Linked DNA regions of Methylobacillus flagellatus KT. The protein of the gene in region 1 interacts with the protein of each later gene in a pairwise test. Links are inferred from orthologs where the notes say so. Each region holds a gene or a part of one and is shown on either strand. Other genes may lie near its edges. The genes, in order: MFLA_RS04130 and MFLA_RS00495.

Region 1 (14,649 bases):
TAGTGATTGCTCCAAAGTTCTGGCCTGTTCGCGCATCTCCTTGAGCAAACTTTCCAGAGTAGTGACGTCACCGTTGTCAAAAGCTTCCTCGACCGCTTCCCGCCATTCCATTTGCAGCATGAGGAAATCGGCAGGCATCACCGTATTGCTTTCCTCTTCCGTATCCACTCCATGCAGCTGCAGCAGGTAACGAGCGCGTGAGGTTGGGTGCTTGAGGATGCGGTAAGCTTCGTTGGCCTGGGTTGCCCATTGCATGGACTGCATGCGCTCGTTGGCCGAGGCTGCCACGAAACGGTCGGGATGCACTTCTGCCTGCAATGTACGATAACGCTGGTCAAGCAAGGCCGTATCCAGGGCAAACTGGACGGGCAAGCCAAACAGCTCAAAGTAATTCTGCTGTATTGTGGACATAGAGGGCGGAGATTGGGTGGGATGAAGCGGGCTACGGGGCCATCGGCAAGGGGAAACAACTACACCGTGAAACTTTCACCGCAGCCGCATTCATCTTTGACATTCGGGTTGTTGAACTTGAAGCCTTCATTCAAGCCTTCCTTGGCAAAATCCAGTTCCGTGCCGTCGATGTAAACCAGGCTTTTCGGATCGACAATCACTTTGACGCCGTGACTTTCGAATACCAGATCTTCCACCTGGATCTCGTCAACGAATTCCAGGGTGTAAGCCATGCCGGAGCACCCGGTCGTTTTGACGCCCAGACGCAGGCCTACACCTTTGCCGCGGTTGGCAAGAAATTTCTGCACTCGCTTGGCAGCGGTCTCTGTCAGGGAAATTGCCATGAACCAGCTCCTTTATGCCACCTGTTGATCCTTGGCGCCCTGCTTGGCTTTGAGATCGGCCACCGCTGCACGGATGGCGTCTTCAGCCAGTACCGAGCAGTGGATTTTGACTGGAGGCAGCGCCAGTTCCTGGGCAATATCGGAATTCTTGATTTCCATGGCCTGGTCAAGGGACTTGCCCTTAATCAGTTCAGTCACCAGTGAGCTGGATGCAATGGCAGAGCCGCAACCGTAAGTCTTGAACTTGGCGTCTTCAATAATGCCCTGGTCATTGACCTTGATTTGCAGCTTCATCACGTCCCCACAGGCAGGAGCACCCACCATGCCGGTACCGACAGAGGGATCGTTCTTGTCCAGTGAGCCTACGTTACGTGGGTTTTCATAATGGTCGAGTACTTTGTCCGAATAAGCCATTTTTCTACTCCTCAATATTGTCAATATGCCGCTTTATCAAACGGGTGATCCGACACTTTGACAGGTGCATGTATCTAAATGTTGTCTCTTCGAGCGGCTAGGCTGCTGCTCAGGATATTCCTGTATGCGTTAATGCGTTGCCCAAGCCACGGCATTGAGATCCACACCTTCCAGGTGCATTTCCCAAAGCGGAGACAATTCGCGCAACTTGCCTATCTTGCTTTTCATCAGCTGTATGGTGTAGTCAATTTCTTCTTCCGTTGTAAAACGTCCGATCGAGAAGCGGATTGAGCTATGCGCCAACTCGTCGGAGCGTCCCAGCGCCCTCAATACATAAGACGGTTCCAAGCTTGCCGAAGTGCAAGCAGAACCACTGGAAACGGCAATATCTTTGACCGCCATGATCAGTGATTCGCCCTCGACAAAGTTGAAGCTGATGTTCAAGTTATGGGCAACACGGTGTTCAAGGTCGCCATTGACGTACACCTCTTCAATCTCTTGTAGACCCTTTAGCAGCCGGTCGCGCAACTGGCGGATGCGTACGTTCTCGCTATCCATTTCTTCACGTGCGATGCGGAACGCCTCACCCATGCCGACAATCTGGTGTGTGGCCAGTGTGCCTGAACGCATACCGCGCTCATGACCGCCGCCGTGCATCTGTGCCTCGATGCGTACACGTGGTTTGCGGCGTACATAGAGGGCACCGATGCCCTTGGGACCGTAGGTCTTGTGCGCGGAAAAGCTCATCAGGTCCACAGGCAGTTTTTGTAGGTCGATATGCACTTTCCCGGTGGCCTGTGCAGCATCCACATGGAAAATCACGCCTTGCTCACGGCAGATATTGCCGATTGCCTCGATATCCTGAATGACACCGATTTCGTTATTGACCAGCATGACCGATGCCAGCACGGTATCCGGACGCAACGCAGCCTTGAATTTATCCAGATCAATCAGACCGTTCGGCTCGGGTATTAGGTAAGTCGCCTCGTACCCCAGACGTTCCAGTTCGCGCACGGTGTCGATGACAGCTTTGTGCTCGGTTTGCACCGTGACGATATGCTTGCCCTTGGATGGGCTGTAGAAGTTGGCAGCACCCTTGATCGCCAAGTTGTTCGATTCCGTAGCGCCCGAAGTCCAGACGATTTCACGCGGGTCTGCATTTACTAGCCTAGCTACTTCTTCGCGCGCATTTTCCACAGCCTTTTCTGCTGTCCAGCCGAAAGCATGGCTGCGCGAGGCAGGGTTGCCGAAGTGTTCCGTCAGGTAAGGGATCATTTTCTCCGCTACCCGCGGATCAATCGGGGTAGTGGCTGAATAATCCAGGTAAATTGGCGTACGTACTGTCATTTTTCGGTTTCCTAAACTGCGACTGCAGTTAACTTTCTCAATCTTGTGAGTTCGCTTTCCAGCGCTTGCAGGAAGGCATTGATCTCATCTATGTCGTTATTAGCGCCCAAACTGACGCGAATTGCACCCCGGGCAGTATCCGGCTGGATACCCATGGCCAACAGGACATGGCTGGGCTCTGTATTGTCGCTCGAGCAGGCTGAGCCGCTGGTAACGGCGAACCCTTGCTTGTCCAACGCCATCACCAGGGTCTCACCTTCAATACCGGCGAAAGCAAAAAAGCTGGTGTTGGGCAGACGCTCGGCTTCAGCACCAAAAATAACCGCATCCAGCCTGCGGAGACCCTGCTCAAGATGCTCGCGCAGGCGAGCCAGCTCGGTGCGGCCTTGCCGCGCTTCCGCGACAGCCAGGCTGCAGGCTGCTCCGAAGCCCACGATCGCGGCGATATTTTCGCTACCGCTTCTCAAGCCTCTTTCTTGACCGCCGCCGTAAAGGAGAGGCTGAATATCGATCCGTTTGTCCAGAATCAATGCGCCAGCGCCCTGAGGACCATTGATCTTGTGCGAGGACAAGCTCATGGCATGGACATTCAGGCTGGCGAAATCCACATCCATCTTGCCTAATGCCTGTACTGCATCAGTGTGCATATAGGCCTTGTGCTTGCGTGCAAGCTCGCCCAGGCCAGCAACATCTTGGATGACGCCAGTCTCGTTATTCGCCAGCATGACCGAGACCATATCGGTCTTATTTTGTAATATGGCTTCCAGTGCGTTTTTTTCAACCTGTCCATGCCGGTTACTGGCAATACGGTCAAGTATCCAGCCATGCCACCTCAGGGCTTCTGCTGGCCGGGATACTGCAGGGTGCTCCAGGCAGCTGACAGCAATCCTGCCGTTGCCCAGTGCGTTTGCTACTCCCGTGATGGCAAGATTGTCAGCTTCGGTGCCGCTACTGGTGAAAATCACTTGCGAGGGATGCGCGCCCACGGCGTCCGCGACCTGTTCGCGTGCCTGGTCAATGGCATTGCGGGCAGAACGGCCATACATATGGCGGCTGGTGGCATTGCCTTGCTGTTCGGACAAGTAAGGCAGCATTGCCTGCAACACCTTGGGGTGGAGGGCAGTGGTGCCATTGTTGTCGAAGTAGGCAGCGCGAGGCATTCCGCAATCCTTAAGCTGCGACCTGGACGGCTGGACGCGAGGTTTCCCGGCGGACGGTGAATCGGATTTCCTTACCTTCGCGTTGCGAAGCCACAAGGTCTGAGAGTGCCACACCTGAAAGGTATTCCAGAATCTTGGCGTTAAGGCTGGACCAGAGGTCATGGGTCATGCATGGCTTGCCTTCATGGCAATTTTCTTTGCCGCCGCACTGAGTCGCGTCAATCAATTCATCCACGGCAGTAATGATGTCAGAGACGGAAATCTCGTGATGGTTCTTGGTAAGGCGGTAGCCTCCGCCAGGACCTCGTACGCTCTTGACCAAGCCGTTGCGACGTAGACGGCTGAAAAGTTGCTCCAGATAGGAAAGTGAGATGCCTTGCCGCTCGCTGATACCGGCCAGGGTGACCGGCTTTTCCTCTTCGTTCAGCGCCAGGTCCAGCATCGCAGTGACTGCAAAACGGCCTTTTGTAGTTAATCGCATGTTTCGTTCCTAAAGTTGTTCGGATCATGCGCCATTGCTGGGTGGTGCAGCAATTTAATGGCGTATTTCTAGAGTGAAATTCTAGAATACCTGAATACTTTAGTCAACTATTTTGTTGATGGAGTTCACATCGAAAGCATGTCCGATTTCGACATCGGTTTCGATATCAGCGCCGAGTTTTGCCAGCTGTTGCCTGACCTCTTGCAGTTGATTGTCCTGATTGGCAATATGATCGATGAGGGTTTGAATGGCCTTGTTCAATGGGTCATTCATCTTTTCGCTGACAGCATAGGCGGCAAAGCCGATTTTCTCTGCCATATTGTCCTGCGGGCGCGGTTGTTCCTGGTCGACGATTCTTGCAGGAATACCCACTGCGGTGGCATTGTCCGGCACATCCTTGACGACGACGGCATTGGATCCGATCTTGGCCTTTGCGCCGATGGTGATTGGGCCCAGCACTTTGGCGCCAGCGCCAATCACGACGCCATTTAGCAATGTTGGATGGCGCTTGCCCTTGTTCCAGGATGTACCGCCCAGGGTGACGCCGTGATATAGAGTGCAGTCATCTCCTATCACGGCCGTTTCACCGATGACCACGCCCATGCCGTGGTCGATAAACACACGGCGCCCAATGACGGCGCCTGGGTGGATTTCGATCCCCGTAAACCAGCGTGCGATATAAGAGCTGAGCCGTGCCAACCAGTAAAGGCGCATCCGCCAAAGCCGGTGCGAGAAACGGTGAATGAGCAAAGCATGGACGCCAGGGTAGGTGGTGAGGATTTCCCAACGTGTACGCGCTGCGGGATCTCGCTCAAACACAACGCCGATATCTTCTTTTATTTTGCTGAACATCCGACTATTTTACTCTGAAATGAGAAGTCGGCGTCATGCTTCAGGGGAAGGGCGCGGCGGGCGAGGCGTCTGTGTCGCGCTGAGTATGCCCCGCAGGATATTGACTTCTTCCTTTTCCAGCCTAGCGCGTCCGTACATGCGGCGCAGGCGCTGCATCAGGCGTTTAGGCTGCGCAGGATTCAGGAAGCCAATCTCAATCAACACTTGTTCCAGATGCGCATATAAGCGCTCGATTTCTTCGCTGGTTGCCAATGGGGCGGACTCAGTGCGCGTAGGACCGGGATGATCCAACACTGCCATACGCAGCTCATAGCTGATCACCTGCACAGCAGCAGCGAGGTTGAGCGAAGAGTATTCAGGGTTGGCTGGGATCATGGCCAGCAATTGGCAGTGATCGAGCTCTGCATTGGAAAGCCCGCTCATCTCCGTGCCGAATACGATGGCGACAGGGGCGTCGTGGGCTGCTTCGATTGCACGTTGCACACCAGTACGCGCGGAAACCAGCTCATGTGAAAGTTCACGCCTGCGTGCGCTCATGCCGATGGCAAGTGTCGTACCGTGTAATGCTTCTGCCAAAGTGGCGCATACCTGGGTGTTATCGAGGATGTCCGTAGCGCCCGATGCCATGGCGGTCGCCTCGGCATGAGGGAACGATTTCGGCTTTACCAGCACGAGCTGTGACAATCCCATGGTCTTCATGGCGCGTGCGGCGGCTCCTATGTTGCCCGGGTGGCTTGTCTGGCAAAGGACGATACGGATTTGTTGCAGCAGGTTGAGTTTGGATGTCATGGCAATAAGGCTTAAAATGCTATTTTACCAGTTTAGGGTGTGTGCCCTAACAAGCGCAATTTGTCCCTGTTCTTTAAAATCAGCCCGGCGTGCCGGGATACCGTAACGGAAAGAATCTATGCATTTGTTGAATAATGCGGTCAAGGCCGCCCGCCGTGCAGGCGATATCATTAACCGTGGCTCTTTGGATATCGGCGCCCTGACGGTGCGCAGCAAGGATTACAATGATTTCGTCAGTGAAGTCGACCAGGCCGCCGAGGCTGCCATTATTGATATATTGAGAAATGCCTATCCTGACCATGGTTTTTTTGGGGAGGAGAGTGGCAAGCAGGATGAGGATGCGGATAATGTCTGGATCATAGATCCATTGGATGGTACCACCAACTTTCTGCACGGTTTTCAGCAATATTCCGTGTCGATCGCCCTGAGGCAGAAAGGGCAGATCACGCGTGCGGTCATCTATGACCCTAGTCGGAACGATCTGTTTACTGCCATTCGCGGCGGTGGCGCTTTCCTGAACAATAAGCGCATCCGCGTCACCAACCGTCCCAAGTTGCAGGATTCCCTGATCGGTACCGGCTTCCCGTTCCGGGATTTCACGCATTTCGAGACTTATATTGGCATGTTCAAGGACATGGTCAAGAAGACCGCTGGCTTGCGTCGCCCCGGCTCTGCCGCGCTTGATTTGGCTTATGTCGCAGCCGGCTGGTTTGACGGCTTCTGGGAAATTGGTCTGTCTACTTGGGATATCGCAGCCGGCGCTTTGCTTGTGCATGAAGCTGGCGGCTTGGTCGGCGATTTCGAAGGCAACGAGGGTTACCTTGAAAGCGGCAATATCGTCGCAGCCAATCCTAAAGTATTCGCTCAGATGTTGCAGGTGTTGGCTCCCCATTTGACGGAAGAACTGAAAACCAAGAAAAAATAGTCCTGGGGCGGCGGATGTCGCCTTTCGATATCCATCATGCCAACACGAAAAAAAGCCAGCGTGAGCTTTCACGCTGGCATTACACTATGGAGAAGTTGCAAAGAACATGGAGTGAACTCTTAACTTCTGAGGTCCATTCTAGACATCCGTCAGGAAGCTGGCTGTAGGAATGTGTCACTCGGGTAGGGGGAAATATTCATTCAATTTTCGTGGTGAAGGAATAAGTATCGGGACTTTTTCCCGTTTCTGTTTTCGGAGAACTGATTTAAATTGCGCAATCACACGCAGCAGGCTGCTTTATCAAGTTCACCGATGAACCTAAAATTACGTCTCAATCTGATCATTACCCTATTGTTGGCATTGGTGTTGTTGCTTGCTGCTGTGATGATGATCCACAATGCCCGGGACGATGTCCGTGCGGAAGTGCAATCTACTGCTACCCTGGCCATGCATCTGCTGGATGCTGAAATACTGCATTACACTTCTGATTTCGCTTGGCTGAATGAAGCGGATGGGCAAAATCCCAATTCCATATTCCGATTGCATAACCTGGGCAACGTTCGCCATCTGCGCATTGAGTTCTTTGACGCTAATGGCCGCCTGCGTGACAGCAATATCGAAAGTCATAAACAGGAACCCACATCTTGGCTGGTGAGCGCGATGGGGTTCATTTCTCCAGCCCTGCCTGAAATCCGCCGCAAGATTTTTGTCAGCGGCCGCATGATTGGAGAGCTGGTTGTTACACCAGACCCCAGTTATGAAATCCAGGAAGTCCTTGGCGATGTCATGGGGTTGCTATTGCTAGTGGCCATCTTCTTCGTGGCCGTCAATGCATTGGTGTACTGGGCGGTTGGCCGTGCTATGCGGCCGGTTGATAGCGTCATGACCGCATTGAATGAGCTGGAGCGAGGCAATCTGAAAGCGCGGCTGCCTGATTTTGAATTGCCAGAACTGGCCGGCATTAGCCGGAAGTTCAATGCCATGGCCGAAACGCTTGAAACCAGCATACAAAACAATCATAAGCTCACGCAGCAGTTGATTCGACTGCAGGAAGACGAGCGCAAGAACCTGGCGCGGGATCTGCATGATGAAATCGGTCAATACTTGACCGCGGTGCACGTGGATGCTTCTGCCATCCTCAATGCCAAGAGTATCGAGAATGCTAAGGAAAGTGCGAAAGCGATCAGCGCCGTGGCGCGGCAGATGATGGATATCGTGCATGACATGCTGCAGAGGTTGCGACCTTCAGGGTTGGATGCGTTCGGCTTAAGTACTGCGTTGAAAGATCTGGTGAGCACTTGGAAACAACGCAATCAGCAAGTTGACGTGCATGTCGATATTCCCGGGCGGCTCGATGACATCCGGGATGAGACGACTGCCATTGCGGTGTATCGCATAGTGCAGGAGTGCCTGACGAATGTGACCCGGCATTCCAATGCAAGCCGGGTCGATATACGGATTACTATTGAGAAGACGATGCTCAACATTACTGTTGAAGACAACGGGCGTGGATTCAATACTGCCCAGCTGCCATCTGGTTTTGGGCTTGCCGGCATGCGTGAGCGCGTAGAAGGCTTGGGAGGACGCTTCTCATTAGACAGCGCGTTGGCGGCGGGGACACGGGTCAATGTTGAGTTGCCATTACAAGCGTCAGCAGGGGAAAAGCAATGAGTGTCAATATTCGCATCATGTTGGTGGATGATCATGAGGTGGTCCGCTCAGGCCTGCGGCGATTGCTTGAGCAGAATGACGGTGTTGAAGTTATTGCCGAAGCAGACAGTGGGGAGCAGGCATATCAGTTTTATGGCGAGCATATGCCTGACGTCATCGTCATGGACATGTCCATGCCAGGTATGGGCGGGCTAGAGGCTTTGCGCCGCATCATTGCGCGCTATCCTCAGGCTCGTGTCATTATTTTTTCCATGCATGAGAATGCTGCGTTTGCATCGCAGGCATTGGGCGCGGGGGCCAGGGCGTATGTGGCCAAATCTGGTGCGGCGGATGATCTCGTCCAGGCAGTGCGTGAAGTGGCGCAGGGAAAAGGTTATTTAAGCCCGGGTATTGCCCAGCAGATTGCCTTGCAGACCCTCTCTGGCAGCGACGACCCTACGCGTCTGTTATCAGCGCGTGAGTTTGAAGTATTCCGCTTGTTGGCCGCGGGCAAGGGAGTAGAGGAGATTTCCACTATATTGAAGATCAGTCAGAAAACCGTGGCAAATTACCAGACACTGCTGAAGCAGAAATTAGGTATCACCAGCCCCATTGAGCTGGTGCGGCTGGCGATCAAGCATGGCGTAATTGAGGGGTGACAGGCAAACCCTTGCGGCCAATGTTCCCGTTGATATGGGCGAATATTTCATTTTCGGGAATAATTCCCTGTAATTTTGAGGAATGAATGCGATAGGTGATTGCTTGGTTTGGGATTACGCTGTCATTCAGCAGCTTGGATTTCTTAGCAAGATAATTTTCCATCAAGCCTGTTGTTCAACTCCATACCACTAAGGATTTACCAAAACCAGGATGACACCTGGTTTTTTTTTGCTGTTTAATCCCGCTGCTGGGTAATGCCAAAGCGTATTGCAATATGCACCAGTTGTCCTGTTGTCTGCACATTGAGCTTTTGCCGTACCTGGGTCTGGATATTGGCAGCAGTCTTGTAGCCAATATGCAACTCCTCAGCGATACCGCTTAAAGAAATACCTTCAGCGATACGGCGAAACACCTCGAATTCCCTGGGGGATAGTTTTTCCAATGGATTTTCGCTAGGAGAGAAGCGGTCCATGGCGAGGTGCTGTGCCAGTTCATGTCCAATATAGCGTCCACCACGCAATACTTGTTTCACTGCTTCAAGCAATATTTCTGGCGCATCGGTCTTGACGACATATCCCCTCGCGCCGGCCTGCATGGAGCGCGCCGCATAGATATTGTCGTTATGCATACTGAAAATAATCAGGCGGGCATTCCTATCTCGTGCAATGATGCGGTGCAAGGTTTCCAATCCGCCAATTCCCGGCATGTCCAGGTCGAGAATTCCCAAGTCGGGGTGATGCTCTTGCCAAAGCGTACAGGCGCGCTCGCCGCTCTCTGCTTCTGCTATTACTTGGTAACCTGCGTTCTCAAGCAAGATGCGCAATCCACTGCGCACTACTGCGTGGTCGTCTGCCAGTAGTATTCGTTGAACCATACTTAATTTTCCTGAATGACCTTCGGTGTGGCATTGAAGGGAAGCGTTGCTGAAATAACAACCCCTTTTCGTTCGCTGCGGATGTTAAATGTGCCGCCCTCTGCCTCAACACGCTCTCGCATGCCGGATAAACCGAAACCCGCCCGGGGCAGATGTGGATTGAAGCCTACACCATCATCTTGCACCTCTACCGTCAATATGTCTGAAAGTATTCCATGGGTGCGGATTAGCCTGATCGCGACACGATTGGCATACGCATGGCGCGCGATATTGGTGAGCGACTCCTGCACGATACGATATGCCACGATACTGGTTTTTTCCGGCAGGCTCGGATAATGTTTATCCAGCATCAGTTGACACTCGATTGCCGGATGTTGTCTTTTCCATTCATTGACCAGTTGCTCAATCGCTTCTGCAAGACCATGAGCGTCCAATGCCGTAGGACGAAGGCGGTGAATCAAGCCGCGTACTGCTTGCTGAATATGTTCGACATGTGAATTGATACGTGCGGAAAACTCCCCGATGAAAGAATGGCCCTCCTTGGGTAGGCTCGCCAATTCCAGACGAATTGCAGTCAGGTACTGCCCCATTTCATCGTGGATCTCACGCGCGATATTGCGGCGCTCTTCCTCTTGCACTTGCATGGCATGACGGGCGAGTGCTTGGTTTTCCTTGAGCAGAACAGCCAGTTCACGTTCTGCCAAATGCTGCTCCGTAATATCGGCAAAAAAACCGTAGATATTCTGTTGTGAAGAGTGTGGGTTATCCAAGGCACGTGTCAGTCTAGCCGTTACGACCCAAGGCGCATTGTCCGGACGGGTAAGCGTAAGCTCCGGGATGTCGACTTTGTCTGAAGTTTGCAACTGGAGACAAATATCCCCCCAGCGCCGCCCCATTGCCTTCTTCAGGTTGAGGGTAGATGCGCTGTTGCCGGACATGGCATTAAATGCCGGATTACACAGCAAGATATTACCATTGAGATCAGCAATGAAATTGCCGGACAAGCCTTGTTCAAAAAGTGTTTTGAACAAGCGCTGACTTTCTTGCGATGCCTGTTCTGCGACACTGCGACGGTTAACCTCTGCGATCATTTCGCGCATGCGGCGGCGTGAGAACCACACCGCAACAAAAGCCGCTGTGAAAAGGACCAGTGGAAACTCGTCCAGCTGGAGTGATTCGTGGGCCAGCGCCCACGCGATGAACTTTTCTGACAGATCCAACTTTGCCGATAGCAGAAACACGCTTGCGATGACAAGCAGGGAAATGATGATATCGCGGGTGGGCTGGGAAATGCGCGTCCAGAATGTGAGAGTGGGGTTGGGCGTGGTACTCATTGTTGCGCAATTCTGATAGAGAACCTTCATTCCTTGGAAGTGATTTTTTCCTGAAATCGCTGACGGCATGCGGGGTTGGGAGTTTTTCCTGGTGTCGTGGGCAATTAATTTTCATTGGTATTGAAATATTTCAAAACATATTCGGGATTTTTTCCCAATGTAATTTGTGATTAATTCCTCTTCTTGAATTGAACCAATCCTTGGAAACTCTCAGCTATCTCTGGTTACAAATTTTTACAATTAAATAAAATCGGTGATATTTATGGAGAGGTGCTGGAAAGCCGTGCTGTTCCAGTGTTCAATGAAACTAAGAGGGAATTCAAAAGTGATTAAAAAACCAATGATGGGGATGGCAGTCTTGATCTTGACCATGCCGGCATTCGCGGCTGAGCAGGCAAATCAAAAAAATGCTGCTTCCAATGCCAATGAGGAGAGCATTGTTGCAGATAAGGTCAAAGTGACCAGTATCCTGCCAGACCGTCTGGAAGCAGTGCCTGGCTCTTTCAATGTAGTCGACGAAAAGGAATTGAAGGCCCGTCAACCATTCAGCGTACGCGAAGCATTGAACCAAACGCCTGGCATCAATATTGTGGGTGAGGATGCCTTTGTGCTGGCGCCTAATATCGGCATTCGCGGCTTGAATCCCCGTCGCACATCCCGTACCTTGCTGATGGAGGACGGGGTTCCCTTGTTCTTGGCGCCTTATGGAGATCCTTCTGCTCACTATACTACGCCTCTTGATCGAGTGAACCGGATTGAAGTTGTGAAAGGTTCCGGGCAGACACTGTATGGTCCGCAAACCGTTGGTGGCATGATCAACTTCGTGACCAAGCCTGTACCAAAAGAGTTTCAGGCGAGCGTGATGGCGATTATTGGTAACAATAATTTCAGCGGCGGCCATGTCAATATCGGTACAGGTGGTGACTGGGGTGGCATCATGCTGGATGCGGTCAATCGCAAAGGCGATGGCATTCGCGACAACCATGACTTTGAAGTCAATGAGTTGACCTTGAAGGGACAGTTGAATTTAGACGAGCGGAATACGCTGATTACTAAGCTGGGCTGGTATGAGGAAAACTCGAGTATTTCAGAAACTGGTTTGGGTCTTGTTGAATATAATGAGGATAAATATCAGGCCCCAACTGGAAAGCAGGATTATTTCAATCATGAACGTAAGTCAATGCAATTAAAGCATATTTTTCAAGTTTCTGATAAGGCAAAACTTAGTACACAGTTTTATTATGTTAAATCAGAAGCCCAGCTAAAAACCGGTTATACCGGCTCTTTTTCAACAATTCTAATCTGCAACACCCGGCTAGCCTACGTTCCAAGCCCTCGCTACATGGGCCGAACAATAAACAATAAAAAAGGAGCCGTCAATATGTCATTCAAACATTTCAATAATTTTTCATTGAGCAATGAGAATACGCCCGAGGCCATTGATTGGCTGTTGGAAGTCGGATGGCATTACACCACCATGCAGGAAAATGAAGCGATGCAGATTGCCAGAGTTAACCGTACGACCTGGGGACGCTGGCGCAAAGGCCAAATCAAGATTCCACCGGCAACACTGGAATTGCTACGGCTTCATGCCTTCGGCCATACGATGTGCAATTTGCACAGGCAATGGGATGATTTCCGCTTCAGGCGCGATGCTCTCATCACGCCAGATGGACGGGAAATGCGACCCGCAGACCTCAAGGCCGTTTTTGTATGGAAGCAGATGTGCCTATACAACAGGACTAGCGCCGAGCGGCAAGATATTTATAATAGGCTGCGCTTGGTTTATGGCGACAATTACCAACACGCGATAGCTTAAGGGGAAAGAATGAATAAATACGAAATTGAACACCTTGAGAAAGACAGCGGAAAGACATTCCCTGTCATTATTGAGGCTGAAACGGCCGAGGATGCTTGGTTTATTGCCAACATCAACGCAGAGCGCGACATCAGCATTCAAGGCCACGGAGAACCCGTTCTTGTGCCTATTGGCATCAAAGCATTCAAAGAATAAGAAAGGTAAAAAAAATGAAAACAATCACCCTATCGCTTATCACCGCCCTGACCCTGGCTGGCTGCGCGTCAACTCAGACTTACAAGGCACCCACACAGAACTACAGACTAAAAGGCCAAGATAACGCCATCACAATTAATGGCGCTATTTTTTCCCAAAAGAAACATGAACTTGACACGCCCAAGCTAACAGCTGGAATTTATATCAATGGAAGCCTTTATATAGAAGTTCCGCTAGATAGACAAGGTAACGGCCAAGCAACAGGCGGCACTTTTGAAGATAAAAGCACCGAGGCATCTTGCCATAGCAAACCCGTTGCAAAAGGCATCGCCAATATAGATTGCATGGTTTTCATCGACAATGAAAAGACCGTCACCCTTACGTTTTAACGCTTGATAAAACGGCCTGTACGCTTCGAACGTGCAGGCTTTTTTGTTGCCTTACGCTTTTTTCTGGTAGCCATATCTAACAACCCTTTCCAGTGAATCTATACGACGATGTGCTGTATCAACATCCCTGCGCAGGTATTTGATATGCACTCCGATGGCGGCATAACTGCCCACGAATGAGCAGAGCGCCGCCAGCCCTGGCATCAGCCAATCCATTACAGAATAGCCATTACCACAGCGCCTACCGCATTCACGGTATTTGCTGCCTGCTCACCAAAGATCGCACCAGCAGCAACGCCGATTGCGGCCCATGTACTACGCGCATCAAAGAGCGCTTTCAATTTCTCACGCATATTCCCCCCGAGTTACCAAGAACCGGTAGCACCATGCCCACCGAATGAGCCGCCACCGCCTATAAAATCAACCTGCCCACTGGTGAACAAGTCATTAAATTGCCATGCGATAAAATCGCCCGCATCGCAATATCTTGAAGCGTCCCAAGAATTACCTAGACGCTTTGCCATTTCGCATTTGCTCTCATTGGTGCGAGGCACCCCCAGCAGGTCGCCAACACCCACCACCACCCCGCCCCCAACGCTCCCAGCGAGACTACCAACACCGCTAATTGCACCCGCAACCGCATCTTGTGCCGCTGCCGCCACACTGCCTTTTTTTATGATGTACAGAGCGACCCCCGCCGCGCCCAACATCCAGAACCAAGGCGGGATTGCATCCAGTGCTTTCAGCGCCTTATACATTGATGACCCCGTTGTTATTTGTCGCATTGTTGCCCGTTATATTGTCCGACCATGACGGCGCGTATTGCGTGGGCCAGAACAAAGCCTGTTCCGTCTTTTTCTGGTAGCGCGTCAGCAGCAGGAATGCACCAACGCCAAGGCCAACCACGGCCAGAATCTGAATTGTTTTCATACGTTCACCTTATGCAAGAAACAGCGCCCGCTCATT
Region 2 (17,259 bases), 750 kb from region 1 along the record:
GCAACATGATCGGCGATGCTAAGTACGCCAATCAGGAAATAGTTCAAGGTATAGGCAATAATGCCGGCCGGCAGCAGGACGAGTAGCCACACCATGATCTTGACCGTCGTGCTTTCGATGGTAGGAATAAGCTTCTGGGAAAAATGCCAGACCGACTGGTCAATGACTGCCAGCCACCCGCTCAGCCAGCCTATCCAGGCTGTTGCCGCCCCGCTTGCCATTGTCGCCCGGGTTTCTTCCTGTAATGCATCCCACGATATGGAACGCGTATCAACCGTGCCGTAACAATAATCCAGGAAGAAAAATGCCAGGGCCAGCAACGCCGTATTGAGCCAGAACAAGGGCCAGTTCCTGACAAACACGGCCAGATAGTCCGTCTTCACCTGCCCGGAGAACTGTCTGCAACAGGCATGGAAAAGCAGCAGGAGCAATACGCCATCGATGACCACCACATACCATTGCAGCGTACTTAACAGCGTGCTCACGCACAACAGTAATGCTGCCAGGACAAACGCGCGGCAGACCTGCATTGCAAGAGCGAGATTGCCAGCCCAGAACCAGCGCTTCAGCCAGCCATGCGGCTGGGCCGCCCTGTCGAGCATGGCCTGGCGCTTGAAGAGCACATCCTCCGAGAGCGCGAAGAACATGGGCAGGCTGACAAGCACCAACATCCCGAACACTGGCCAATATGCCAAACCGTGCAGCTGGGCGGATATGCCATACAGGCCGGCAAGCGCCATCATGAGCAAGGCGACCTGGATACAACACTGCTCCAGCCTGCCCCCAGCGCCCTGCCTATACATTTCAACGATTCGCAGCAAGCCTGTCTTCATAAGTAGGATTGCAGACGGTTCCAGTCCAGGTGCAACTCCACTTCATCAGCCAGCCGCTCGAGGCTGGCCTCGCGCAGGGCCAGATAATCATAATGGGCGATGGTTTCCTGAGCCTGTTTCAACTGACTGTAACCCGCCCAGTTCAGCCAGGCCTGAGTCGCCTCGGCATGGTCGAACAGGCCATGCAGGTAAGTGCCCGCTATCTGCCCGTCCTCGGACAACGCTCCTTCTGCCTGCGTGCCGATGTGCAACAAAGGCCGCTCCAAGGCCGGGCCGCTGCTGACACCCATATGGATTTCGTAGCCGGTGACGACGGCGTCGGCAAAAGTGAGCTTGCCTTCCACTTCCTTGAGGTGTTTTTCCTTGGTGAGCGTGGTTTCCATATCCAGCCAGCCGAAGCCGTCGCTGGAGCCGGCATCGCCTTCGAGACCGTGCGGATCGTGGATTTTGCGGCCCAGCATCTGAAAGCCGCCGCAAATGCCCATCAGCTTGCCGCCGTAGCGCAGATGGCGGGAGATTTTGTCGCGCCAGCCGTGAGACGCCAGCACTGCCAGGTCGCCGCGCACGTTCTTGCTGCCGGGCAGGATGATGAGGTCGGCTGGCGGCACTGGCTCGTTGAGCTCGATGAACTGGAAATCGACATGCGGGTGCATGCGCAAGGCGTCCATGTCGGTATGGTTGCTGACGTGCGGCAGGACCGGGGCAATCACACGCAACCAGGTTTGCGGCTTGTCCGGCGTATCTTTCGCCACGGCATCCTCGGCTTCGAGATGCAAATTGCGCAGATAGGGCAGCACGCCAAGCACGGGAATGCCGGTTTCCTGCTGCAGCCAGTCCAGTCCGGACTGCAGTAGCGCGATATCGCCGCGGAAGCGGTTGATGACGAAGCCGATGATGCGCTTTCTCTCCGACTCGGAGAGTAGCGCCAGGGTGCCGACGATATGGGCAAACACGCCGCCTCGGTCGATGTCGGCGATCAGGATTACCGGGCAATCCGCCGCCTCGGCAAAGCCCATGTTGGCAATGTCGTTCTGCCGCAAATTGATTTCCGCAGGGCTGCCCGCGCCCTCGACGATGATGCATTCATATTGCTCGCGCAGGCGCTGCCATGAAGCCAGCACAGCTTCGCGCGCCTTGGGTTTGTAGGCGTGGTAGGCCATTGCTTCAAGATTGGCCAGCACCTTACCGTGGATGATCACCTGGCAGCCGGTGTCGGTATTCGGTTTGAGCAATACCGGGTTCATGTCGGTATGCGGCAACAGGCCGCAAGCCTGCGCCTGCACGGCCTGGGCCCGGCCGATTTCGCCGCCGTCGCTGGTCACGGCGGAATTGAGCGCCATGTTCTGCGGCTTGAACGGCGCGACGCGCACGCCCCTGCGGTACAATACCCGGCATAAACCCGCCACCAGCGTGCTCTTGCCCGCGTCCGAGGTGGTGCCCTGAACCATCAATGTGTTGGCATATGTCATTGGCCCATTATCCCATTAGTTTCCTTGCAACCCCAGCCCTGCTGATCTTCGCCCTATGGCTGGACAGGCTGCTGGGCGAGCCCGGGCGCTGGCATCCACTGGTGGGTTTCGGTAACCTGGCGTCCGCACTGGAAAAGCGCCTCAACCGCCCACATGCGCCACGCTTGGCGCGCCTGCTGGGCCTGCTGGCCTGGCTTGTATTGTTGTTGCCGGCATGGGTGCTTGCCTTCTGGCTCACTCAGCTGACATATGGCTGGCTGCTCGACGTCGTGCTGCTGTATTTCGCTATCGGCGCCCGCAGCCTCAAGGAACATGCCTTGCGCATCTACCATGCCCTTGCTCAGCAAGATTTGCCTGCCGCACGCCAAGCGGTGGGCATGATTGTGAGCCGCGACACTGCCGAACTCGACGAGCGCGGGATTGCCGCCGCCGGCGTGGAGTCGGTGCTGGAGAATGGCAATGATGCAATTTTCGGCGCGATTTTCTGGTTTGTACTGCTCGGCGGCAGCGGCGCGCTGTTGTTCCGCCTTGCCAATACGCTGGATGCCATGTGGGGCTACCGCTCACCGCGTTTTCTTTATTTCGGCTGGGCCGCTGCTCGGCTGGATGACCTGCTCAACCTTATCCCCGCTCGTCTCACCGCCTTGAGTTATGCGCTTTGCGGGCATGTCAGGAGCGGATTCTCGTGCTGGCGGCAACAGGCGCGGCTGTGGTACAGCCCGAACGCAGGCCCGGTGATGGCGGCAGGAGCGGGCGCACTCCAAGTCACGCTGGGCGGCAAGGCGCGCTACCACGGACAGGACAAGGTACGCCCCACGCTGGGCACCGGGCCAGCCGCCTCGGCTGCCAGCCTCCATGCCGCAGTGCGGATGGTGGATCGCAGCATCGTGCTCTGGTGCCTGGTGATTTTTATCGCATACGCACTGATCGGGGCATACTATGCTTGAGCACGGCGGAAATCTGCATGTAGCCAGTCAGCAATACGGCATTGCGCGGGAATACTGGCTGGACCTATCCACCGGCATCAATCCGCAGGGCTATCCAGTGCCCGAGATTCCCGCATCGGCCTGGCACCGGCTACCGGAAGCCGACCCTCCATTGGAACGCATCGCGGCGAGCTACTATGGCGCCCAGCGCCTACTGGTGACCGCTGGTTCGCAGGCCGCGATCCAGGCGCTGCCGCGCTTGCGCCAACCATGCCGCGTCACCGTGCTGGGCCCCATGTATGCTGAACATGCCCATGCCTGGCGACAACAAGGGCACCAAGTCAGCGAAATTGACTATTTGCCCAGCGCGGCAATGCTGGCTGAAACCGATGTGCTGCTGGTATGCAATCCCAACAACCCCACTGCCCGCCTGCTTGCGCCCAGCACGCTGCTGGAGTGGCATCAGGTCCTCTCGGAGCATGATGGCTGGCTGGTCGTGGATGAAGCCTTCATGGACAGCACCCCGGAACATAGCCTGGCAGCATACAGCCACCATTCCGGGCTCATCATCCTGCGCTCGCTGGGAAAATTCTTTGGCCTGGCCGGCGCGCGCGTCGGCTTTGTTCTGGCAGAAACGCCGCTGCTGACCCGGATGGCCGACCTGCTGGGGCCCTGGGCCGTTACCGGCCCGTCCAGCATCGTGGCACAGGCCGCACTGGCCGACCATGCATGGCAGCAGCATCACCGTGCCAAGTTGCTGGCTGAAAGCCGGCAATTGGCGGATATGCTGCGGCAGGCCGGCCTGCCAGCGCGCAAGGGCTGCGCACTGTTCCAATGGTTGAAGTTAGAGCATGCGGAACGACTGCATGTGCAATTGGCGCGTCAGGGCGTCTGGACCCGGCATTTTCCGGCACTGCGGGGGGTGCGGATCGGCCTGCCGTCCGCAGATGGGTGGCAGAAACTGGCGGTGGCGCTGAAAGAACTGCAGCTGCAGGACCTCAGCGATTAACGTACGCGACGCTGGTGAACTGCGGTGCGACGATGATCTTGCTCACGCTGGCGTAGTCGATTTGCAGCTTGAAGGTATGCACCAGCGGCAGGCCAAGCGCATAGCCCATCAATGCCCGGATGACACCGGCATGCGTGAACACCAGCGCGGGCTGCTGCTCATGCTGCAAATCAGCAAAAAAGGATTGCGCACGCTGGAAAAGCTGCTGGAAGGATTCCCCATTTGGCGGCACGTGACGCACGTGGTCTTCCGCCCAGACGTCGACCAATCCACGCGGGATGTCGTTCCAGGAGCGCATTTCCCAATCGCCGAAGTTCAGCTCCTTGAGCCTGGGATCGGGCTGCACTGTCAACTGCGGACTGAAGGTGGCGGCCATGGATTCCGCCAGCTTCATGCAGCGCTGCAGGGGACTGCTGTAAATCACGGGGTTCTTCAGGTGCCTGAGCTTGGGATGCAAGGCCTCGAACTCGGCAAGAAAAGTTTCAGTGACGTCAATATCGCTATGCCCGTAGCATGTGCCGGGCAACACATCCGGCGTCGTATGCCGCACCAGGTAAATTTCCAATTAAATACTCCACATGTCGCGAACCAGCATCAAGATGCCAAGATAAAACGCCAGCTCCGTCAACTGCTGCATGGCACCCAGGCAATCACCGGTATATCCGCCAAGGCGCTGCTTCAGCTTCCAGCTGAACCAACACCACACCATCACCACCGGCAGCAACGCAAGCCACAGCCGTGCCGGCAGCAGCAGCAGCAAAGGGGCCAGGCCCGACACCACGGCAATCCACAGGCTAATCCTCGACGGGTTGGTCGCCAGCGGCTTGGCCTTGCCCTCCTCCCGCACATACTCCTGGGTAGCCATCACGAGCACCGCGGCAAGCCGGCTCAGGGCATGGGCTGACACGAGGATCCAAGGCAGCATTGCGGGCGGCATTTGACCAAGGCTGATGAACTTGAGCAGTAATGCCAGGAATAATGCTATCGCGCCATAGCTGCCGATGCGGGCATCCTTCATGATGACCAGCGTCTGTTGCTTCGTCCATCCGCCGCCCAGTCCATCCATGGTATCCGCCAGCCCATCCTCATGGAAAGCGCCAGTCAGCCACACCGTGGCGACCATACTGAGGATGATCGCCACGGTTGCGGGCAGAATGTGCAGACTCAAGTACAAGACCAGCGCCGCCGCCAACCCGATGAGCATGCCCACCAGCGGGAAATAGCGTGCCGCATCGTTCAGCTCAGTGGAATCAAGATGCTGGATGGCGGGCACCGGCAGGCGCGTGAAGAATCCCAACGCCAACAGGAACAAGCGCCATTGCCGGTTCATGAAGCATCCTGTCGGCTGATATTGGCCGACTCGAACGAGGCCATTTCATTGAGGAAATTCACCGCGGCCTGCACCAATGGATAGGCCATTGCCGCGCCGGTTCCCTCACCCAGGCGCAGGCCCAGGTTGAGCAAGGGCCTGGCACCCAGCTGTTGCAGCACCAGCTGGTGCCCCGCCTCGTCGGAACAGTGGGCGAAAATACAGTACTCCAATATAGCGGGCGCTACCCGGCTTGCCACCAGCAGGGCCGCCGTGGCGATAAAACCGTCGATCAACAAGGCAACCCGCTTTTCTGCAGCGCCCAGCATGGCACCCACCATCATGGCAATCTCGAACCCGCCAAACGTTGCCAGCACCGCCAAGGGATCTGTGTTGTCCACCTGGTGCCGCGCCATTGCCTGGCGGATCACCTCTGCCTTGCGCATCACACCGGCGTCATCCAGGCCCGTGCCACGGCCGACACATTGCGCTACCGGCAACTGGCACAACACCGCGACAATGGCCGACGCAGATGTGGTATTCCCTATGCCCATCTCACCAAACCCCATCACGTTAGTCCCAGCAGCAGCTTCCATTTGCGCCAGCCTGTAACCGTTGATCAAGGCTTGGTCGCACATCTGCGTAGACATGGCAGGCATCTTGGAGAAATTATGGGTTCCCATGCCAACCTTGGCGCGAATCAGCTCCGGATGCGCCGGAAAGACATGGGCCACCCCGGCATCCACGACCTTGATCCGCATCCCATGCTGGCGCGTAAACACATTGATTCCCGCGCCGCCGGCCAGGAAATTCATCACCATTTGCCGCGTCACTTCCTGTGGATAAGGGCTGACCCCCTCCTCGACTACTCCATGATCGCCCGCGAACACTAGGATGGCCGGACGCTGCAACACAGGCGTCAACGATTGCTGGATCAGGCCAAGCTGCAATGCCAGGCTTTCCAGCTGACCCAATGCCCCCCTTGGCTTGGTTTTATTGTCGATCTTGGCTTGCAATGCGGCTTTCAGGCCCTGGTCCAGCGGGGAAATAGAAAGTTGTGGTAATGACAGTGGTTGGCGGCTCATGAAATTAACTTCTTGAATCAAGCCTGGAGCATACCCGAGCGCGTCGCTTTTTTGAACCACGAGAATAAAACGTGATTTTTTTCGATCGCAGCTGGACGAAATACTGAAGTTTGCTATAATGCTGGCCTTGCGTGAGCTCAAGGGCCAACGTAATAAACAAAGTAGCATGGCCAGGTAGCTCAGTTGGTAGAGCAGCGGATTGAAAATCCGCGTGTCGGCAGTTCGATTCTGCCCCTGGCCACCAAGGAATATCAAAGGGCTAGCTTCAGTAATGGGGCTAGCCCTTTTTCATTTTCTACGTCACGCCCTGTCTTTCAACTTGGCGGCTGCCTGCCGCAGCACGGGGTGGGTGGATGTCTCGAGATAGCCGAGCAGATCCTGCATAAAGGCTTCGGTGGCTGTCTCGGGAATCTTCATCAGCCATTTGACGGCTTCGGCGGCCTCGCCCGCATTGATCAGCATCCTGGCATAGTTGAACTGCCCACGGAAATCTCCACCGATGGCCGCCTGTTTGTAATAGGCGGTTGCCAACCCGATGTCCTGCTGGACTTCCCAGCCTTCCTCATGAAAACGGCCAATGATATTGATGGATTTCGCGTGACCGAGTGAAGCCGCCTGGCGATACCACTTCAGGGCCTCTGCGCGATCCGCCTTGACCCCATAGCCCTTGATCAACAGATTGGCATAGTTGTACATCCCCCAGTCCAGGCCCGTGTTGGCCGCCTTTTTGTACCAGAAGGCGGCGACGACGGGATTGTGCGGCGTGCCCCAGCCATGCTCGTAGCAGCGCGCCAACATGTTCATGGCATGGGGGTGATCCTGGTAAGCAGCATGCTTGAACCATTGATATGCCTCTTCAGGGTTTTTCTCTGTGCCACGCCCTTCTAATAGGATCTGCCCCCACATTGCCTGTGCCTGCACGATGCCATGCTCAGCGGCAGCGCGTATCCAGCGGCTTGCCTGTCGCGGGTCATCGGCAAGGATGGCGGCAAACTCTGCCTCGGTAAGTTGTTCCAGTTGCTCCGGGGTGATCGGGACTGCGGTATCGAGAGAGGAAGCGCTCACACTTCACTCCAGTGCCGTATCAGGTTATGGTAGGTGCCGGTAAGCTGGATAATGGCCTCTTCATCCGCACCGGTCTGGTAGAGACGCTGAATGGCATTGTCCATATCGAACAGCAGGGTGCGCTGGCTATCCTCACGGATCAGGCTCTGGGTCCAGAAGAAAGATGAGATGCGTACCCCCCGGGTCACCGGCATGACCTTGTGCAGGCTGGTGCCGGGATACAGCACCATATGTCCCGCGGGCAATTTGATTGCTTGCGTGCCGTATGAGCTCCCCGCCGTCATAATCTTCCGGCGGCGTGAAAAACAGAGTGCTGGACAAATCTGTCCGCACGCGCTCACGCGAGCCGCTCAATGACCTGACCGCGTTATCGATATGGAATCCAAATGATTGCCCGCTTTCATAGCGATTGAACAAGGGCGGGAAGACTTTTCTGGGCAGGGCAGCCGACATGAACAAGGGGTGCTGGGTCAGGCGACTGACGATCAGGTCGCCCAATTCAATCGCCAGCGGATGGTTTTCTGCCAATTGCAGGTTGTTTTTCGCCTTGGCGGATTGATACCCTGCCGTGACCTTGCCATCCAGCCACTCTGTCGCATCCAGCCGTTGGCGGATGGATTCAGCTTCTTCGGGAGTAAATACTTCAGGAATAGTGATCAACATAGTCGTAATGTGAAAAGCCGTGGCGATTCCGCCACGGCTCCATCCAGGGTTAAAGATGTTGTTTTAGAAACGATAGTTCATCGTCAACTGCGCTCCCAGGCCCTCGCCAGGAATCCCGAAACCGCGACCGTTGTATTGGCGGAAGTAATGCTTGTCGAACAGGTTGATGATGTTCAACTGCCAGTCGATATTCCGGTTCATGACATAGCGCGCCGTCAGGTTATGCACCACGTACGATGGCACTTCGTGGTTGAGCTCAGGGTTTGAATTCTCGTTACCACTCCTGCCAGGCGCAATGTAGCGCTTATCCATGTACCGGATGCCATAGCTGATGGACAGCGAAGGCAATACCTCATAGGTCGCGAACACGCTGGCCGAATTCTTCGGCGCATTGGTCAATGTTCCGCCTTCGCCCGTTGTCGCGTTGCCTGTGCGCTGATCGACCAACTCACTGTTCAGATGCGTATAGCCGGCAAACACAGACAGCTTGTCATTCACTGCGCCGGTAGCCCCCAATTCCAGGCCACGAACACGCAGCTTGCCATCGATGACCGAACTTGCACCGGTGGTCAGATCCAGGTCGCTACCCGGGTTCTTAACCTCGGTATTGAAGATAGCTGCAGTCAGCGCCAGACGCTCGTTGAACACATCCCACTTGGTTCCGATTTCCGTGGTCTCAGACTTGATGGGCGCTGCCGCATCGCGCAAGTTGGCTGCACTGGTACTGTTGACGACGGAAGCAAGCCCGCGCGGCTGTTTTGCAGTGGCGTAGGAAGCGTAAATCGAACCATGCTCCTCGGGCTTATAGATCACCGCGATACGACCGCTATCCAGGTCCTCCGTAGAGCTGCCACTTTCCCTGGTGGCGGTATCCTTGGAATGGGCCTTCCATTTGTCGTGACGATACGAGAGATTCATTTCCCATTGCGGGGTGAATTTGATAGTATCGATCAGGTAATAGGAAACGGTATCCGCGCGTGTCTCTACCGACGCACCCCAGGTATAGTCAACGTCATAAGGCAGCTTGGTGAGGTGGTTGCCGGTTGGATAGGCAATCACCCCGCCATCGCCAATGGTGGCGCGATTATCGAGGCCCACACCAGTGCCGCCCCGTTTATCCATGGACTCGCGGGCAAATTCCAGCCCGCCCACCAGAGCATGCGAAATAGCGCCGGTGTTGAATTTCCAAATGGCATTGGTCTGGTTGGCAAATGCCTCGTTCTCGTACTGGCTGGCCACCCCAAGCAAACGACGGTAAGTCAGCGTGCCACCCTCCGGGGTTGTCACGATATACTCGCGATGCAATTTGTTCCAGGTGAAATTGTTGGTCAATTGCAGGCTATCGCTGAAATCATGCTCGACACGGAAATTGATACGGTCGCTGCGGGTGTAATCGCGATCCAGGTTGCGGAAACCATAGTAATCGGACCACTTGACGCCAGGCGCCAGCTCGGCACGACCACCGTTCGGAGCCGTGAAGCCAGGAATACGCACATTACCAATGCCGCCAAGAGCATTGAATCGGGAAGGCTTTCCGCTCACCCAGGTGGGAACACCGTAATCCAAATTGCCATCATCATCCAGATGCTCGTAAGCCAGGATCGCACGCGTCGGCGTGCCCAGGCCGAATGACAAGGACGGCGCAATCCCCCAGCGATCACGGTTGATCCAGTCGCGGCCATTGATACCGCTCTCGTGGCGCACGGCATTCAGGCGGAATGCAATACCGTTATCTTCATCCAGCACCTGGTTGATATCGGCCGTAATCCGCTTGTAATCGGCAGTGCCGGCACCAACGCTGACGGATCGGTCATTTTCCAGGTGGGGCCGCTTGGTCACCATATTGATACCGCCGCCGATCAGGCCGCCACCCCATTCGGCAGAACTAGAGCCCTTCACTACATCGACCTGTTCGATATTGAACATTTCGCTGCGTGTACGCATGGCGGAATCACGCACGCCATCGATGAAAATATCCGAGCCGCCATAAGTGCTGGCCGACAGGCCGCGGATATTGATGCCATCGCCCACACCACCAGCGCCCTCGCCGGAATTGAAGGTAATGCCGGGAGAGTTGTACAACACCTCTTCCAACGTCTGCGCGTTCTGCAGCCTGATGATTTCCTTGGGAATCACCGTCACGCTTTGCGGCACATCGCGCAAAGGCTGTGTATATTTAGGCGACGCAAGTCTCTCGCTCTTGTAAGGATTCTCGCGTGCAGCCCGTACGCTGACCTCTTCCAGCGTCGCTTCCTTCTTGTTGTTTGCCGGCTGCTTCCGCCTGGGCCAGATTGGCCATGGATAAAGCCGATAATGCAAGGCTAACGGTGGCAACGGTCTTGTTTGATTGCAATTCAGAATTGCTTGATGAAGCTTTCGATACTGCCATTTCTCCCCCTTAAGTGGATAAAGAATGATTCTCACTTTGAAAAGCAACGCGATTTTATAGAGGGAGGAGAAAGACAATATGTTGAAACTGACCAAAATGTAACAAAATATGTCAATTTGCGAACTTCTACATACACTTTTACACATTGGTCATCACCAACATATTGCAAAACAATCTTGCAATATTTATGAAACATTATAGAGAGGCGGCAAGAACGCAAGGCAGGGTTATGCTATGATGTTGCGCCTGATGACTCCCGGTCCAGCATACTGATGACCAGCCACACCGATATTGATGCGACTGAGCTCCATGCACTGCTCGCCTCCCGCAAAACCATCCTGGTTGATGTCCGAAACGATGACGAGGTGGCGCGCGGGGTGATCGAGGGTGCCATGCATTTGCCCATGATGGTGATTCCCAGCATGGGCAGCCTGCTCTGCGAGCATCACGATACTGCGCTGGTTTTCTATTGTCACAGCGGCATCCGCTCTGCACAGGCAGCCGCCTTCATCGCAGGCATGGATCGGGAAAATGTCTACAACCTGCGTGGCGGCATCCTCGCATGGGCTAATGCCGGCTATACCTTCGTCCCTAAAACCGATTGATGATGGAATTCCACCAAGAACTCGACGCACGTGGGCTGAAATGCCCTCTCCCCATCCTGCGATGCAAGAAAGCATTGGCTGACGTTGCCCCAGGCGAAATCCTCAAGGTCACCGCGACCGACCCCGGATCCGTCAAGGATTTCCAGGCGTTCTGCAAACAGACCGGCCATGAAATGCTCTCCGTTGTGGAAAATGAAGATGCTCCGCAGAAGGAGTTCATTTTCCATATCAGGAAACGGCTACAGTAGGCTTCTGCGCCAGCCGGCGCCAGTCATTAAAGCAGCACGCCTTCCTCAGGCTGCAATGCAGGTGGCAAAGGCTCCGCTATGATTTCCAGCACGGCAATCTCGATATTGCGGCTCATGGCATCCAGCGGCAGGTCGTTGGGCTCGGTGCCGAATGGATCGGCAATCTGGTCTCCCAGCGCATCCAGGCCAAAGAAAGTATAGGCCAGGATGCATACCGCCACTGGCGTCAGCCAGCCTATACTATCGACCAGGCAGAATGGCAGCAGGAAACAATAGATATGCACGATGCGGTGCAGCATGAGGATATAAGGGTATGGAATTGGCGTGCTCTTGATGCGTTCGCATCCGCCATGCACCTGCGACAGTTGATTGAGCTGCGCATCCATTTGCGCGAGCAGGATGGGATCCAGCCGGGACAGCCTGGCATATTCAGTGACGCGTTTGCCCAGCATATTCAGGATCAAGGCGGGCGATGCCATATGCCGTCGCACTTCATCATCGGCGATTCGATTCGCATTTTCATATATAACGCCACGTAAAAAATTGCGCAGCGCGTAAGGATAAGCCAGCAAAGGCTGCAGCAGGTACAAACGCTCGTCACGGTCCAGCTGCGGGAAATACTGCTGCACCTGGCGCGTCAGATTACGCGCGCTGATGATCAGCTCGCCCCACAAGGTGCGCGCCTCCCAGAAACGCTGGTAGGCCGCACTGTTACGGAACCCGAGAAAGATCGCCAGCGTCAGCCCCCACAGGGTGAAAGGCGTCGCCGTCAACGTCACCTTGTAATGGTAAAGCGTGCCGTGGGTAGCCACTACCAGGGAACTCAGCAAGGTCGTAAACAATACCTTGCGCCAGATCACCGGGATAATGGAGCCCTTGAGCGAAAACAACAGGACACGGGTGCTGGGATTTTGCGGTTGCGTAATCATGACAATATCCTTTTATCCAGTGTCCGGACCTGTGCTACTTCAGTTTGGCAAGCTGCGCCTGCAGCTTGGAAAGCGTATCACTGAAGGCGGCCAACCTGGCTTTCTCCTGTTCGACCACGGCAGCTGGCGCGCGCGCCACGAAGCTTTCATTCCCCAGCTTGGCCTGCGCCTTGGATACCTCACCCTCCAGGCGGCTGATTTCCTTGCCCAGGCGCTCCCTCTCAGCAGTCACGTCGATCTCGATCTTGAGCATGAGTTTGAAATCACCCGCCAATGCCACGGGGGCTTCCGCCTCGGGCAGCTCAGCCATGATCTCGACGTCACTCAGCTTGGCCAGCGCCTTGAGGTAGGGAGCATAGGCCGCCAGCTTTTCATCGTCCCCGGCGGCGATCAGCGGCACCCGCGCAGCAGGTGATACATTCATTTCGCCGCGCAGGCTGCGGCAGGCGTCCACCGACTCCTTGAGCAAGGCGACCCAGGCTTCCGCCTGCTCGTCCAGCTTGGCCGGCTGACTGACGGGGTATTGCTCCAGCATGATACTGGGCCCGGTACGGCCAGACAGCGGGCCGACGATTTGCCAGATTTCCTCGGTAATGAACGGCATCAAGGGGTGCGCAAGGCGTAGTATGGTTTCCAGTACGCGCAGCAGGGTGCGCCGCGTGGCACGCTGCTGGGCTTCGCCTCCGTTCTGCAGTTGCACCTTGGCCAGTTCGAGGTACCAGTCGCAATATTCATCCCAGACGAACTTATAGATCGCCTGCGCCACATTGTCGAACCGGTATTCGGCAAAGCCGCGTTCGATATCGGCTTCGGTGCGCTGCAGCAGGCTGACGATCCAGCGGTCAGCCTGCGAGAAATCCAGGTAGCCCTCAGGCTGGGTCTTGCAGTCTTCCAGGCCACAATCCTTGCCCTGGGTATTCATGAGCACGAAACGTGCGGCATTCCAGAGCTTGTTGCAGAAGTTGCGGTAGCCTTCGCAACGCTGCAGGTCGAACTTGATGTCGCGGCCCGGCGAGGCCAGCGAGGCAAAAGTGAAGCGCAGGGCATCGGTACCGAATGCGGGAATGCCTTCCGGGAACTCCTTGCGCGTGCGCTTCTCGATCTGCTCGGCCTGCTTGGGATTCATGAGGCCGGTAGTGCGCTTTTTCACCAGCTCCTCAATGCCGATGCCGTCGATCAGGTCGATCGGGTCAAGCACGTTGCCCTTGGACTTGGACATTTTCTGCCCTTCCGCATCGCGGATCAGCCCATGTACGTAAACATCCTTGAACGGAATCTTGCCGGTGATGTGCTTGGTCATCATCACCATGCGCGCCACCCAGAAGAAAATGATGTCGAAGCCGGTGACCAGCACCGAGGACGGCAGGAACTGCTGCAAGGCCAGGTTGGCCTTGTCCTTTTCCTCGTCCCCGGTCCAGTCCAATGTGGAAAACGGCCACAAGGCGGATGAATACCAGGTATCAAGCACATCCTCGTCGCGCTTCAAGTGGCCTTGATAGCCATCGTTGGCAGCAAGCTGTTTTGCCTCTGCCTCATCATGCGCGACATAGACCTTGCCGTCGTCGCTGTACCAGGCGGGAATCTGGTGCCCCCACCAGAGCTGGCGCGAGATGCACCAATCCTGGATGTTGTTGAGCCACTGGTTGTAGGTATTGACCCAGTTTTCCGGCACGAAGCGGATCTCGCCGTTGGCGACCACTTCCAGCGCTTTTTGGGTAATGCTTTTGCCATCCGCGCCCGGCTTGCTCATGGCGACGAACCACTGGTCGGTGAGCATGGGCTCGATCACGACGCCGGTACGGTCGCCGCGCGGCACCTTGAGCTTGTGTTTATCGACCTTGACCAAATAACCCTGCGCTTCGAGGTCGGCCACGATCTGCTTACGCGCGGCAAAGCGCTCCAGTCCCTGGTATTGCACCGGGGCGGCATCGTTGATATGCCCATCAAGCGTGAGGATGCTGATCAGCGGCAACTTGTGGCGTTGCCCGACGGCATAGTCGTTGAAGTCATGGGCAGGTGTCACCTTGACCACGCCGGTACCAAACTCGCGGTCCACGTAATCGTCCGCAATCACCGGGATCTCGCGGTCGCACAACGGCAGCTTGACGTGCTTGCCGATCAGGTGCGCATAGCGTTCATCCTCGGGATGGACCATCACGGCAACGTCACCGAGCATGGTTTCAGGACGCGTCGTGGCGACGGTCAGCTCGCCATCGCCGTCCGCCAATGTATAGCGGATATGCCAGAGATGGCCATCTTCCTCCTCGGAAATCACTTCGAGGTCGGAGACAGCGGTATGCAGCTTGGGATCCCAGTTCACCAGGCGCTTGCCGCGATAGATCAACCCCTCGTTGTAGAGGCGGACGAAAGTCTCGGTGACAGTGCGCGACAGGCCCTCATCCATGGTGAAGCGCTCGCGGCTCCAGTCCGGCGAGGTGCCCAGGCGGCGCATCTGCTTGGTGATGCTGCCGCCGGAATATTCCTTCCATTCCCAGACCTTCTCGAGAAATTTCTCGCGGCCGAGGTCGTGACGGCTGATACCCTGCGCATCGAGCTGGCGCTCGACGACGATCTGCGTGGCGATACCGGCATGATCGGTGCCCGGCTGCCACAGGGTATTGGCGCCGCGCATGCGGTGATAACGCGTCAATGCATCCATGATGGTTTGGTTGAAACCGTGCCCCATGTGCAGCGTGCCCGTCACGTTAGGGGGTGGCAGCAGGATGCAGAAATTATCTTGTTTGCTGGAATCCAGCCCGGCAGCATAGTAGCCGCGCGCTTCCCAGAATTGGTACCAGCGGCTTTCTATGTTCTTGGGTTCAAAGGATTTGTCCAGGGTTTGGCTTGCAGAGATATCGGTAGTCATAGGGGTGGGATTTTAGCATAGCGCATTCATGCGAAAACGCTGCTACGCTAAAAACCGGCCTGACTGCAAATGCAGCAATCCCAGCATGAGCACCACGAACACCAGCCCATGCAGCCAACATAACAATAAATAACGCCGCTTGAGACGATGCGGCGACAGACTGGAAAGCAGAAACAGGCGGCCGTCGACTGGCGCCCGCATCACATGTACACCGGGGGCCATACGCAATTCGCGATGTTGTTTTTCCACTTCGCGCACGGCTGCCCGGCGCGCCAGCGCCCATTCATTGAGGTCGATCTCGCCATTGCCGTCCAGATCAAAGCGCTTGAGCAAGCTCGGCCGGTCGCGCTTCCATTCCGCAAGCAATGCAGAGACGTCCTCCTTCTGGTTGAGCGGCATATTCGCGCCGCCTACCGTGGTAAATTCTCCCAGTACGTAAATCGGCCCGGCAAACAGGATTTCCTCCACGCGCTTGTAGCCTGCGGCATAACTGACCCTGCGCTCCGGACCGATGACCTCCGCATGGTCAGGGTCGACGAAGCACTCTCCTGAACCGTCGCCGATGACAAAAGTTTCATGGCTGGTGCCTTCATGCATCAGGTGCCAGTGCCGGCGATCACGGCGCTGAAACACCTGGAAGCGGTACCAGACGCAGCGTACGGCAGAAAATGGGCTGACGATCAGATGCTCGGGATCGGGCACCGCCCGCCCGTACAGCTCGACATAGCCCTGCGCGGCAGAACCAATGCGGGAGGTAGGCAAATCCGCAATCGCGCGGCTACGCCTGTAGTGGGCTGCCCAGGCAACCAGGCTAAGCAAAGCGCCGAGTCCCAGGCAGGCCATCCATACGCCGTGATTGTTCAACTGCACGGCGACCACGAGCAAGAGCAGGTACAAAGCGCCACTGAAGCAATCCAGGTAATGGCTGCGCCAGCCGCGCCACGTAAGCCGCATCGGGTTAACTGGAAAACTTATTGCTTGAAACGCGCAGCGATATCAACATCCTTGAGCTCGCTGCGGGCGAAACGCAGCATCGCCTCACGGCTGAAGCCCAGTGCGCGGGCCACCAGCAGGTCGGGAAATTGCGCAATGCGCACATTATGCAGATTGACACTTTCATTATAGAACTCGCGGCGATCGGCAATCGCGTTTTCCAGGCTGCTGATGCGCGCCTGCAGATGCATGAACTGCTCGTTGGCCTTGAGCTCGGGATAGGATTCCGCCAGTGCGAACAATGCACCCAGGCCGGAGCGCAAGGCACTCTCCGCCGCACCCAGCGCCGCGACGTCATGATGCTGGCTGGCTTCCTGCACGCGCGAACGCGCCTGGATCACCTGCTGCAAGGTGGCCTGCTCGTGCTGCATGTATTGCTTGCAGGTATCGACCAGCTTGGGCAGCTCCTCATGACGCTGCTTGAGCAATACGTCGATATTGGCCCAAGCCTTCTCGATATTGTGCCTCAGGTTGACCAACCCGTTGTATATCATGATGACATACACGACAGCGGCCACCAGCAATCCCAGCAAGATAATCTGCATATGCCCTCCCCTTTTTGCAAGCAGTGTAATCCGCATATCTGCCGCAGGGCAATGCTGTCATCCAGAAACCCAAGCACCATGGGTTACCCCGTCGATACGATCTTGCAGACACTTCATGCGACAAGCCCTCGCCTGGGGGAAAACAAAAAGCCAGCAATGCTGGCTTTTTGCTCCACTGCTTCAAGTCTTAGCGAAATATCCTGCGGCGGGCAGCAAACCCGACCAGTCCCACGCCCACCAGCATCAACCCGTAAATGCTGGGCTCCGGCACAGGAGCCAGTGTCGCGGTAAAGGCCAGGTCACCGCCAAGGTTCGTCCTCCAGTC

The links.
Region 2: the proteins of MFLA_RS04130 (region 1) and MFLA_RS00495 interact in binary tests that used the Escherichia coli proteins (3 or more experiments, as listed by UniProt). The link is inferred for Methylobacillus flagellatus KT from one-to-one orthologs.

Annotation. Positions count from the first base shown.
Region 1 is NC_007947.1:852,837-867,485, forward strand. What follows is about bases 447-3,395. They hold MFLA_RS04130 (IscS subfamily cysteine desulfurase), read right to left. Parts: upstream 2,556-3,395; coding sequence 1,338-2,555; downstream 447-1,337. Other genes in these bases: iscA (iron-sulfur cluster assembly protein IscA), read right to left, coding at 471-794; iscU (Fe-S cluster assembly scaffold IscU), read right to left, coding at 807-1,208; MFLA_RS04135 (cysteine desulfurase family protein), read right to left, coding at 2,567-3,395. Also shown: Fe-S protein assembly co-chaperone HscB, read right to left, coding at 1-411; more of MFLA_RS04135, read right to left, coding at 3,396-3,715; Fe-S cluster assembly transcriptional regulator IscR, read right to left, coding at 3,726-4,196; cysE (serine O-acetyltransferase), read right to left, coding at 4,296-5,048; MFLA_RS04150 (RNA methyltransferase), read right to left, coding at 5,082-5,837; MFLA_RS04155 (inositol monophosphatase family protein), read left to right, coding at 5,956-6,762; MFLA_RS04160 (ATP-binding protein), read left to right, coding at 7,075-8,433; MFLA_RS04165 (response regulator), read left to right, coding at 8,430-9,071; MFLA_RS04170 (hypothetical protein), read right to left, coding at 9,046-9,234; MFLA_RS04175 (response regulator), read right to left, coding at 9,308-9,946; MFLA_RS04180 (histidine kinase), read right to left, coding at 9,949-11,280; MFLA_RS14360 (TonB-dependent receptor plug domain-containing protein), read left to right, coding at 11,606-13,099; MFLA_RS04190 (hypothetical protein), read left to right, coding at 13,109-13,294; MFLA_RS04195 (hypothetical protein), read left to right, coding at 13,309-13,683; MFLA_RS14365 (hypothetical protein), read right to left, coding at 13,735-13,899; MFLA_RS14370 (hypothetical protein), read right to left, coding at 13,899-14,036; and 3 more genes. UniProt on the Escherichia coli protein: Master enzyme that delivers sulfur to a number of partners involved in Fe-S cluster assembly, tRNA modification or cofactor biosynthesis. Catalyzes the removal of elemental sulfur from cysteine to produce alanine.
Region 2 is NC_007947.1:96,946-114,204, reverse strand. Bases 10,161-12,978 are described here. They hold MFLA_RS00495 (sulfurtransferase TusA family protein), read left to right. Parts: upstream 10,161-11,355; coding sequence 11,356-11,601; downstream 11,602-12,978. Other genes in these bases: MFLA_RS00485 (valine--tRNA ligase), read right to left, coding at 12,565-12,978; MFLA_RS00490 (bestrophin family protein), read right to left, coding at 11,628-12,530; MFLA_RS00500 (rhodanese-like domain-containing protein), read left to right, coding at 11,021-11,353; MFLA_RS00505 (TonB-dependent receptor), read right to left, coding at 10,161-10,693. Also shown: MFLA_RS00555 (hypothetical protein), read right to left, coding at 1-821; MFLA_RS00550 (cobyric acid synthase), read right to left, coding at 830-2,281; adenosylcobinamide-phosphate synthase CbiB, read left to right, coding at 2,296-3,249; threonine-phosphate decarboxylase CobD, read left to right, coding at 3,242-4,237; cobC (alpha-ribazole phosphatase), read right to left, coding at 4,227-4,802; MFLA_RS00530 (adenosylcobinamide-GDP ribazoletransferase), read right to left, coding at 4,803-5,567; cobT (nicotinate-nucleotide--dimethylbenzimidazole phosphoribosyltransferase), read right to left, coding at 5,564-6,631; MFLA_RS00515 (tetratricopeptide repeat protein), read right to left, coding at 6,932-7,696; MFLA_RS15060 (hypothetical protein), read right to left, coding at 7,693-7,800; MFLA_RS00510 (Fe2+-dependent dioxygenase), read right to left, coding at 7,829-8,359; more of MFLA_RS00505, read right to left, coding at 8,423-10,160; more of MFLA_RS00485, read right to left, coding at 12,979-15,396; MFLA_RS00480 (hypothetical protein), read right to left, coding at 15,439-16,350; MFLA_RS00475 (LemA family protein), read right to left, coding at 16,368-16,934; MFLA_RS14785 (PEP-CTERM sorting domain-containing protein), read right to left, coding at 17,122-17,259. UniProt on the Escherichia coli protein: Sulfur carrier protein involved in sulfur trafficking in the cell. Part of a sulfur-relay system required for 2-thiolation during synthesis of 2-thiouridine of the modified wobble base 5-methylaminomethyl-2-thiouridine (mnm(5)s(2)U) in tRNA.